3 regions of the Streptomyces sp. NPDC001480 genome follow, and region 1 is predicted to be linked to each of the others. Evidence: riboswitches for the same ligand, from Rfam matches in the RefSeq annotation. Region 1 holds a riboswitch; each other region holds the start of a gene.
The links. A riboswitch is a leader RNA that binds a small molecule or an ion and turns the genes downstream of it on or off. The one in region 1 is predicted to bind thiamine pyrophosphate.
Positions count from the first base shown of each region.

Region 2: another riboswitch for thiamine pyrophosphate. It lies ahead of thiO (glycine oxidase ThiO); the one in region 1 lies ahead of ACFY01_RS34370 (thiamine ABC transporter substrate binding subunit).
Region 3: another riboswitch for thiamine pyrophosphate. It lies ahead of thiC (phosphomethylpyrimidine synthase ThiC); the one in region 1 lies ahead of ACFY01_RS34370 (thiamine ABC transporter substrate binding subunit).

Region 1 is NZ_JBIAVX010000016.1:159,519-162,763, reverse strand. It holds gene ACFY01_RS34380 (chaplin) at 1-211, opposite strand, end outside; gene rlmN (23S rRNA (adenine(2503)-C(2))-methyltransferase RlmN) at 373-1,479, shown strand; TPP riboswitch at 1,504-1,611, shown strand; gene ACFY01_RS34370 (thiamine ABC transporter substrate binding subunit) at 1,700-2,782, shown strand; gene ACFY01_RS34365 (ABC transporter permease) at 2,821-3,245, shown strand, end outside.
Region 2 is NZ_JBIAVX010000003.1:429,217-432,461, reverse strand. It holds gene ACFY01_RS09260 (thiazole synthase) at 1-115, opposite strand, end outside; gene thiS (sulfur carrier protein ThiS) at 118-330, opposite strand; gene thiO (glycine oxidase ThiO) at 327-1,487, opposite strand; TPP riboswitch at 1,485-1,596, opposite strand; gene ACFY01_RS09245 (hypothetical protein) at 1,650-2,000, shown strand; gene ACFY01_RS09240 (NAD(P)/FAD-dependent oxidoreductase) at 2,033-3,245, shown strand, end outside.
Region 3 is NZ_JBIAVX010000013.1:88,923-92,167, reverse strand. It holds gene ACFY01_RS30525 (hypothetical protein) at 1-78, shown strand, start outside; gene thiC (phosphomethylpyrimidine synthase ThiC) at 134-1,918, opposite strand; TPP riboswitch at 1,911-2,067, opposite strand; gene ACFY01_RS30515 (YibE/F family protein) at 2,139-3,245, shown strand, end outside.

The DNA of each region.
Region 1 (3,245 bases):
CACAGAAGTTGACCGGGGCGTAGACGGGGATCTGGACAAGGTTGCCGGACAGGAAGCCGGGCGAGCCGATGGCCGTGCCGCGGGCGATGGCGCCGCCCTTGTTGACGCACGTGGTACGGGGAGGGCCGCCATGGGCGTGGGCGGCCGTCGCGCAGGGCAGCACCAGGCAGCCCGCGGCACCGAGCGCCACCGCGATTTTTTGCAGGATCATGCTCGGCACTGTCACAGACACCGGCAACAGCCCTCGGCAGCCACACGGCACAGCGCGTCAGCACCCCCCGAGCAGCCGAGCAGGCCGACCGCCACCAGGGCTATCGGGAGACAGGCGACAGTCGCAGGCCACCCGATTCGATCTGCGACACTGGTATGGCCATGCCTAAGCCCGGAGAACTCACTTTCGTCGCCCCGCGCGGAGCCAAGAAGCCGCCGCGGCATCTCGCTGATCTCACGCCTGCCGAGCGCAAGGAGGCGGTGGCCGAGGTCGGGGAGAAGCCGTTTCGTGCCAAGCAGCTCTCGCAGCACTACTTCGCGCGGTACGCGCACGACCCGGAGCAGTGGACGGACATCCCCGCCGGTTCGCGCGCCAAGCTGCGGGAGGCGCTGCTGCCGGAGCTGATGACGGTGGTGCGGCACCTGTCGACCGACCAGGGCACCACCCGCAAGACGCTGTGGCGGCTGTTCGACGGGACGCTCGTCGAGTCGGTGCTGATGCGGTACCCGGACCGGGTCACCATGTGCATCAGCTCGCAGGCGGGCTGCGGGATGAACTGCCCGTTCTGCGCGACCGGGCAGGCGGGGCTCGACCGTAACCTGTCCACCGCCGAGATCGTCCACCAGATCGTGGACGGGATGCGGGCGCTCAGGGACGGAGAGGTGCCCGGCGGGCCGGCGCGGCTGTCCAACATCGTCTTCATGGGGATGGGCGAGCCGCTCGCCAACTACAAGCGCGTGGTGGGTGCCATCCGGGCGCTCACCGATCCCGAGCCGGACGGGCTCGGGCTGTCGCAGCGCGGCATCACCGTCTCCACCGTCGGGCTCGTCCCGGCGATCCACCGGTTCTCCGACGAGGGCTTCAAGTGCCGGCTCGCGATCTCGCTGCACGCGCCCGACGACGAGCTGCGCGACACCCTCGTACCCGTGAACACGCGCTGGAAGGTGCGCGAGGTGCTGGACGCCGGCTTCGAGTACAGCGCCAGGTCCGGCCGGCGGCTGTCCATCGAGTACGCGCTGATCCGGGACATCAACGACCAGGCCTGGCGCGGTGACCGGCTCGGACGGCTGCTCAGGGGCAAGCCCGTGCACGTCAATCTGATTCCGCTGAACCCGACGCCGGGGTCCAAGTGGACCGCCTCGCGGCCGGAGGACGAGAAGGCGTTCGTGGAGGCCATCGCCGCCCATGGTGTGCCCGTCACCATCCGGGACACCCGTGGGCAGGAGATCGACGGAGCCTGTGGTCAGCTGGCGGCCACCGAGCGGTAGTCTGTCGGCCGTAAGTACATCTTCATATTCCGACAGGGGAGCGCCACAGCGCTGAGAGTGCGGCAACCGGGCCGCAGACCCTCTGAACCTCGCCCAGGTCATTCTGGGTAGGGAGTTCGGTCATCACTCGAGCTGTTGCGCCCTGCCCGGGACCGGCGGAATCCTCCGCGGGTCCCGGGCAGGGCCGCGTCTCTTCCTGGTCAACCCCAGGAGGAATCCAGTGCACAACAAGACCTTCGTGGCCGTGGCCGTCGGGCTCGGCCTCGTGGCGCTGCCCGCTCTGACGGGGTGCGGGTCGTCGAACGGCGGGGGTTCGGCGGACTCCAGGACCGTCACCCTCGTCAGCCACGACTCGTGGGCCGTGTCGAAGAGCGTGCAGAAGGACTTCGAGAAGCAGTCCGGGTACAAGCTCAGGGTCCTGAATGACGGCGACGCGGGTCAGGCCGTCAACAAGGCGATCCTGACCAAGGACCACCCGCAGGGCGACGTCTTCTTCGGCGTCGACAACACGCTGCTGTCCCGGGCCCTCGACAACGGGCTGTTCCAGTCGTACCGGCCCAAGGGCTCCGACCTGGTCCTGCCCCAGTACCGCGTCGACCAGGACAAGCACCGGGTCACGCCCATCGACACCGGCGACATCTGCGTCAACTACGACAAGGCGTACTTCGACCAGCACAAGCTCACTCCGCCGAAGTCCTTCGCCGACCTCGCCGAGCCCGCGTACAAGAACCTCCTCGTCACCGAGAACGCGGCCACCTCCTCGCCCGGCCTGGGCTTCCTGCTCGGCAGTGCCGCCCAGTACGGAGACGGGGGCTGGCAGGGTTACTGGAAGAAGCTCAAGGACAACGGCGTGAAGGTCGTCGACGGCTGGGAGCAGGCCTACTCCCAGGAGTTCTCCGGCTCCTCCGGGGGCAGAAAGGCCGGCGGCGACCGGCCGCTCGTGGTGTCGTACGCCTCCTCGCCGCCCGCCGAGGTGATCTACGCCAAGAAGCGGCCCAGCACCGCCCCGACCGGGGTGTCGTACGGCACCTGCTTCCGGCAGACCGAGTACGCGGGGCTGCTGAGCAACGCGGGGAACACCAAGGGCGGCAAGGCGTTCCTCGACTTCCTGCTCACCAAGGAGTTCCAGGACGACATGCCGCTCAACATGTTCGTCTACCCGGTGCGCGAGGGCGCCCAGGTGCCGCCGGACTTCGTCAAGTACGGCCCGCAGGCCAAGTCCCCCGAGACCATGGCTCCCGAGAAGATCGCCGCCCATCGTGACCAGTGGGTCAAGTCGTGGACGTCTCTCGTACTGAAGTAGCCGTGCCCAGGCGGGGGACGGCGGCGCGGCTCGGGCTGATGGCGCTGCCCGTCGCGTTCTTCTCGGTGTTCTTCGCCTGGCCCGTGGCCGCGATCGTCGCCCGCGGGCTGAAGGTGGACGGCGTCTGGCAGTTCGGGCGGATGGCGGACGTCGTCACCCAGCCGGACATCCGGCACGTGCTGTGGTTCACCACCTGGCAGGCGCTGGCCTCCACCGCGCTCACCCTGCTGATCGCGCTGCCCGCCGCCTACGCCTTCGCCCGCCTGGACTTTCCCGGCAAGCAGGTGCTGCGGGCCGTCGTCACGGTTCCGTTCGTGCTGCCGACCGTCGTCGCCGGCACCGCCTTCCTCGCGCTGCTGGGGCGCGGCGGGCTGCTGGACGAACTGTGGGGCGTGCGGCTGGACACCACCGTGTGGGCGATCCTGCTGGCGCACGTGTTCTTCAACTACGCGGTCGTCGTACG
Region 2 (3,245 bases), on a different contig from region 1:
TGCCGGAGGCGACCAGCGCCCGCTCCAGCACCTCGAGGCTGGGCGCACCGCCCGTACCCATGATCAGGCGGGACGTGAAGGACGTACCGCCGAGGACGAAGGGGTCGTCGGCCATGGTCAGCCTCCCTGGACGGCGGTGAGGACTTCGACGCGGTCGCCCTCGGCCAGGGCCGTGGAGGGCCACTGCGCGCGCGGGACGACGGTTTCGTTGAGCGCGGCGGCCACTCCGCGCGGCGCCGCGGTGAGGGACTTCACGAGGGTGTCGAGAGCGGTGCCGGGGGCGATCTCCCGGCGCTCTCCGTTGACGGAAATGGTGACGGGGCTGTTCATGCGGGCTGCTCCGTGAGTGCCTTGCCGAAGCGCTTGAGGGTGAACGGGCGGGCCTCCTCGGGCAGTTCACCGGTGGTCAGGGCGTGCGCCAGGGCGTCCCCGGTGACGGGCGTGAGCAGCACGCCGTTGCGGTAGTGCCCGGTGGCCAGCAGCAGCCCGTCCAGACCGGTCGGGCCGAGCAGCGGCGCGTTGTCGGGTGAGCCGGGCCGCAGTCCGGCCCGGGTCTCGGTGAGCGGCAGCTCGGTGATGCCGGGCACCAGCTCGTGCGCGTCGCGCAGCAGCTGGTACACCCCGCCCGCGGTCACCGTCGTGTCCCAGCCCAGCTCCTCGCTGGTGGCCCCGACGACCAGCTCGCCGTTCTCCCGGGGCACCAGGTAGACGTGGCTGCCGCGCACCACGGCACGTACGGTCCGGCTGAGGAACGGCGCGTACCGCTGCGGCACGGTCAGCCGCACCACCTGGCCCTTCACCGGCCGCACCGGCGGCAGCACGTCCTCGGGCAGGCCCGCGAGCCGCCCGCTCAGGCTTCCGGCGGCCAGTACCACCTGGCCCGCGCGCAACTCGCCGCCGTCCGAGGCGGTGACGCCGGCCGCCCGGTCCCGTACGACGTCCAAGCGCTCGGCCCACACCCGGTGGAAGACCACCCCGGCCCGCTCGCAGGCGGCGAGCAGCGCGGCCGCCAGCCTGCGCGGGTCGATCTGGTGGTCGCCGTCCACCCGGAGCCCGCCGCGCACCCCCGGCGCGAGCATCGGTTCGAGACGCCGGCACTCCCGTCCGGACAGCCACTCCGACTCCAGGCCCGACCGGTGCTGAAGGGCGTGCAGTTCGCGCAGGTGGGCGCGGTCGTCGGCGTCCAGCGCGACGGCGAGCGTGCCGCATCTGCGGTAGCCGAGGTCCAGGCCGGTGAGCTCGGTCAGCTCGGCCGCGAAGTCCGGATAGCGGCGGGCCGACGCCAGGTTCAGGCCGAGCAGCGTCTGCTCGCCGTGGTGCAGCTCCGTGACGGCGGCCAGCATCCCGGCCGCCACCTGGGCTGCGCCGCCGCCCGGCTCCGGGTCCACCACGGCCGTCGCCAGGCCGCGCTGCGCGGCCCGCCAGGCGGTGACCAGGCCGATGATGCCGCCCCCGATGACGAGGACGTCGGACGTACGTGACGGCATGGGCGTCCAGCCCCTCCCTTCGCCGGCATGACCCGGATCAGGTTCGTACGGTCGGAGGCCGCCAGCCTCCCTCTCAGCCCGGTGCGTCCGGGCTCCCGCGAGTGCTTGTACGGTGGCCACCCTAGCCCGCAGAGCACCTGACTTGTAAGGAGGCCTCCGCCGATGGCCCGCTCGCTCGACGGTCTGATCCTCGCCCCCGTCGCGGACCAGGCCCCGGGACAGGTGGGTACGCGCACCCGGTTCGCGTACCACGAGAAGGACGGCGAGATCTGGGCCGACTACGCGGGCGGCGATGTCGTACGCGGGTGTCTCGTGGGCACCCGGGAGGGGGACCGGCTGGACTTCCGGTACGTGCAGCTGAAGCGGGACGGCACCACCTCCGGCGGACACTGCGCGTCCACCGTCGTCGAGCTGCCCGACGGCAGGGTGCGGCTGGAGGAGACCTGGGAGTGGGAATCGCAGCCCGGAGCGGGTACGAGCGTTGTGGAGCAGGTCACTGAGCACGCCCCCTGACTGACGAAGAGTCAGTTGACTATGGTGATCGAGTGAGCGAGCAGACGCGGGAACAGGGCACGTCACAGGCGCGGCGCGTGGTCGTCGTCGGCGCGGGCATGGCCGGGGTGCAGACCGCGGTCGCCCTGCGCGAGCAGGGTTTCCGGGGCACCGTGACGCTGATCGGCGCCGAACCGCACCAGCCGTACGACCGGCCGCCGCTGTCCAAGGCGGTGCTGCTCGGCAAGGCCGAGGGCTCCGCCTTCGACGTCGACTTCGAGGCGCTCGGCATCGAACTCCTGCTCGGCCGTGAGGCGCTGGGCGTGCGCCCGGGCGAGCACGAGGTCGACACCGAGGCCGGGCCCGTGCCGTACGACGTGCTGGTCCTGGCCACCGGCGCCGAACCGATCCGGCTGCCGGGCACGGAGGGCGTGCCCGGCGTGCACCTGCTGCGCACCCTCGACGACGCCGAACGGCTGCGGCCGGTACTCGCCCGGCAGCACGACATCGTGGTCGTCGGCGCGGGCTGGATCGGCGCCGAGTTCGCCACGGCGGCCCGCGAGGCGGGCTGCGCGGTCACGGTCGTGGAAGCGGCGGACCGCCCCCTCGCCGGCGCGCTCCCGGCCGAGGTGGCCGCGCCGATGGTGTCCTGGTACGCCGACAGCGGCGCCGTGTTGCGCACCCACGCGCGCGTGGAGCGCGTCGAGCCGGGCGCGGTGGTGCTCGACGACGGCTCACGGGTGCCCGCGGGCGCCGTCGTCGTCGGCATCGGAGCCCGCCCCGCCACGGCGTGGCTGGCCGGCTCCGGCATCGAACTCGGCGCGCACGGCGAGGTGGTGGCCGACGAGCACCTGCGGACCTCGGCCCCGGACGTGTACGCGGTCGGCGACTGCGCCTCCTTCCCCTCCCGGCGGTACGGGGAGCGGCTGCTCGTCCACCACTGGGACAACGCCCTCCAGGGCCCGCGCACGGTCGCCGCGAACATCATGGACGAGACCCCCGCGGTCTACGACCCCGTGCCGTACTTCTGGTCCGAGCAGTTCGGCCGCTTCGTCCAGTACGCCGGTCACCACGGCGCGGCCGACCGCACCCTGTGGCGCGGCGATCCGGCCGGCCCCGCGTGGACGGTCTGCTGGCTGAAGGAGGACCGGCTGGTGGCCCTGCTCGCCGTGGGACGCCCGAGGGACCTGGCCCAGGGGCGACGGCTGATCGAGGCGGGCACACCGATGCGGCCGGAGCTGCTGGCCGACCCGGCGAGGCCGCTGA
Region 3 (3,245 bases), on a different contig from region 1:
CCGGGCCAGCGCCCGAGTTTCAGCAGCCCGGACTACACGAGCCCGGACTTCGGCGGCCCGGAGCACCAGCCGGAATGACCCCCGGCTTGCGCCCCCGCGCGGGGGCGCAAGCCGGACAGGCGGCGCCCCTGTGTCAGTCCGCGATCGGCAGGTACACCCTGTTGCCCGCTGCCGCGAACTCCTTCGACTTCTGGGCCATGCCCTCCTCGATCTCGGTCTGACTTCCGCCGTGTTCACGCCTGATGTCGTGTGAGATCTTCATGCTGCAGAACTTCGGCCCGCACATGGAACAGAAGTGGGCCGTCTTGGCGGGCTCGGCCGGAAGTGTCTCGTCGTGGAACTCCCGTGCCGTGTCCGGGTCGAGGGCGAGGTTGAACTGGTCCTCCCACCGGAACTCGAAGCGGGCGTCGGACAGCGCGTCGTCCCATTCCTGGGCACCGGGGTGTCCCTTGGCGAGGTCGGCTGCATGGGCGGCGATCTTGTAGGTGATGACGCCGGTCTTGACGTCGTCACGGTTGGGCAGGCCCAAGTGCTCCTTGGGCGTGACGTAGCAGAGCATCGCCGTGCCCCACCAGGCGATCATCGCGGCACCGATGCCGGAGGTGATGTGGTCGTACGCCGGCGCGACGTCCGTGGTCAGCGGGCCGAGCGTATAGAACGGAGCTTCATCGCAGATCTCCTGCTGAAGGTCGATGTTCTCCTTGATCTTGTGCATCGGGACGTGTCCCGGGCCCTCGATCATGGTCTGTACGTTGAAACGCTTGGCGATCCCGTTGAGTTCCCCGAGAGTTCGGAGTTCCGCGAACTGCGCCTCGTCGTTGGCGTCCGCGATCGAGCCGGGCCGGAGCCCGTCGCCCAGCGAGTACGTGACGTCGTAGGCGGCCAGGATCTCGCAGAGTTCCTCGAAGTTCTCGTACAGGAACGACTCCTTGTGGTGCGCCAGGCACCAGGCCGCCATGATGGAGCCGCCGCGCGAGACGATGCCGGTCTTGCGGTTCGCGGTCAGCGGTACGTACGCCAGACGCACGCCGGCGTGGACGGTCATGTAGTCCACGCCCTGCTCGGCCTGTTCGACGACCGTGTCCTTGTAGATGTCCCAGGTCAGTTCCTCGGCCTTGCCGTCGACCTTCTCCAGGGCCTGGTAGAGCGGCACCGTGCCGATGGGGACGGGGGAGTTGCGCAGCACCCACTCGCGGGTGGTGTGGATGTTGCGGCCGGTGGACAGGTCCATGACCGTGTCGGCGCCCCAGCGGGTCGCCCAGGTCATCTTCTCGACCTCCTCCTCGATGGAGGACGTCACCGCCGAGTTGCCGATGTTGGCGTTGACCTTCACCAGGAACCGCTTGCCGATGATCATCGGCTCGATCTCCGGGTGGTTGACGTTGGCGGGCAGCACGGCCCGGCCGGCCGCGATCTCCTCGCGGACGACCTCGGGAGAAACGTTCTCCCGCAGCGCCACGAACTCCATCTCCGGCGTGATCTCACCTCGACGGGCATAGGCGAGCTGGGTGACCGCCTGGCCGTCCCGGCCCCTGCGTGGCTGGCGGGGCCGTCCGGGGAAGACCGCGTCGAGGTTGCGCAGGCCACCCCGGGGCGAGGTGTGCTTGATCCCGTCGTCCTCAGGACGGACAGGTCGGCCCGCGTACTCCTCGGTGTCGCCGCGGCCGATGATCCAGTTCTCCCGCAGCGGCGACAGGCCCCTGCGGACGTCGGTCTCGACGAGTGGATCGGTGTACGGGCCTGAGGTGTCGTACAGCGTGACCGACTGCCCGTTGGTGAGGTGCACCTGACGGACCGGCACGCGCAGGTCGGGGCGCGAGCCCTCGACATACCCCTTGTGCCAGCCGATGGACTTCCCGGCCTCCCCGTCGCTGGAGAGCTGCGTGGAGGCAGGCGTGCGTGCGTCCTTGTTGGTCATGAGACCTACTCCCTACGCCGGCATTACCCGGTAACAGGTTCGGCGGTCGACGCAGCGGTTTCCGTCTCTCGGTGTTCCACGTGAAACATCGCGAAGACGGAGGTCAGCGCCCTCTCAGCCCGGTGCTCCGAGCTCCCGCGTGTGCAAAGGTGCCTCCACGCTAGCGTCATTTGTGGCGCGGTCAACAGTGCCCCCTGCCCGTTCTTGCAATGATCGGGCGGTGACCACGACACAGCAGTCTCCATACCCGCCCCCTGAGCCGCCGCACGGGCACGGCCCTGGCGACGGCTCAGAACTCGGCCGCGAGGCCGGTGAAGGGCACGGACACGGCGGAGGGCACGGGCACAGCGGAGGGCACGGGCACAGCGGGGGACACGGGCACTCCCACAGTCACAGCCACGGCCCCGCGGCCCCGGTCTCCAAGCATCTGCGCAAGGTCATCGCGGCCGTTCTGATCCCGTTCACCGCGGCGGTAGCGGTCGGTCTCGTGATTCTCTGGCCCGGTGGCGCCCCTCCGCACGAGCGGACGGGGGTCGGCTTCGACCGGCAGACCCAGCAGGCTACGGTCGCCAAGGTCGTCGAGGTCAGCTGCAAGTCGGTGAACGCCTCCGGAGGCGCCTCGACCGGCGACACCTCCACAGCCGGGGGCGGTTCAGCGCAGCAGGAGACGAGTGGCACCTGCAAGAAGGCGACGATCAGGGTCGACACCGGCAAGGACAAGGGCCGTACGTTCACGGAGATCGTGCAGCCGGACCAGCCGCGACAACTGCACCAGGGCGAGAAGGTCGTGGCCGCCTACGAGCCCTCGGCGCCGAAGGACCTCCAGTACTCGGTGACCGACGTCAACCGGCGCTTCCCGATGGCGCTGCTGGCCGGGATCTTCGCACTCGTCGTCGTGGTCGTCGGACGGATGCGTGGCGTCATGGCGCTGGTCGCGCTGGCCATCAGCTTCCTCATCCTCAACTTCTTCATCCTGCCCGCGATCCTCCAGGGGTCGAACCCGCTGATCGTGGCGGTGGTCGGCGCCAGCGCCATCATGCTGATCGCGCTCTACATGTGCCATGGTCTGTCGGCCCGTACGTCGGTGGCGGTCCTCGGCACGCTGATCTCGCTGTCCCTGATCGGTGTCCTCGGCAAGCTGTTCATAGGCTGGGCCGCCCTCACCGGCAACACCGACGACAGCACCGGTCTGATCCACGGTCTGTATCCGTCGATCGACATGAGCGGTCTGCTGCTCGCCGGTGTCATCATCGGTTCGCTCGGTGTCCTGGACGATGTGACGGTGACGCAGACCTCGGCCGTGTGGGAGCTGCACGAGGCCAATCCG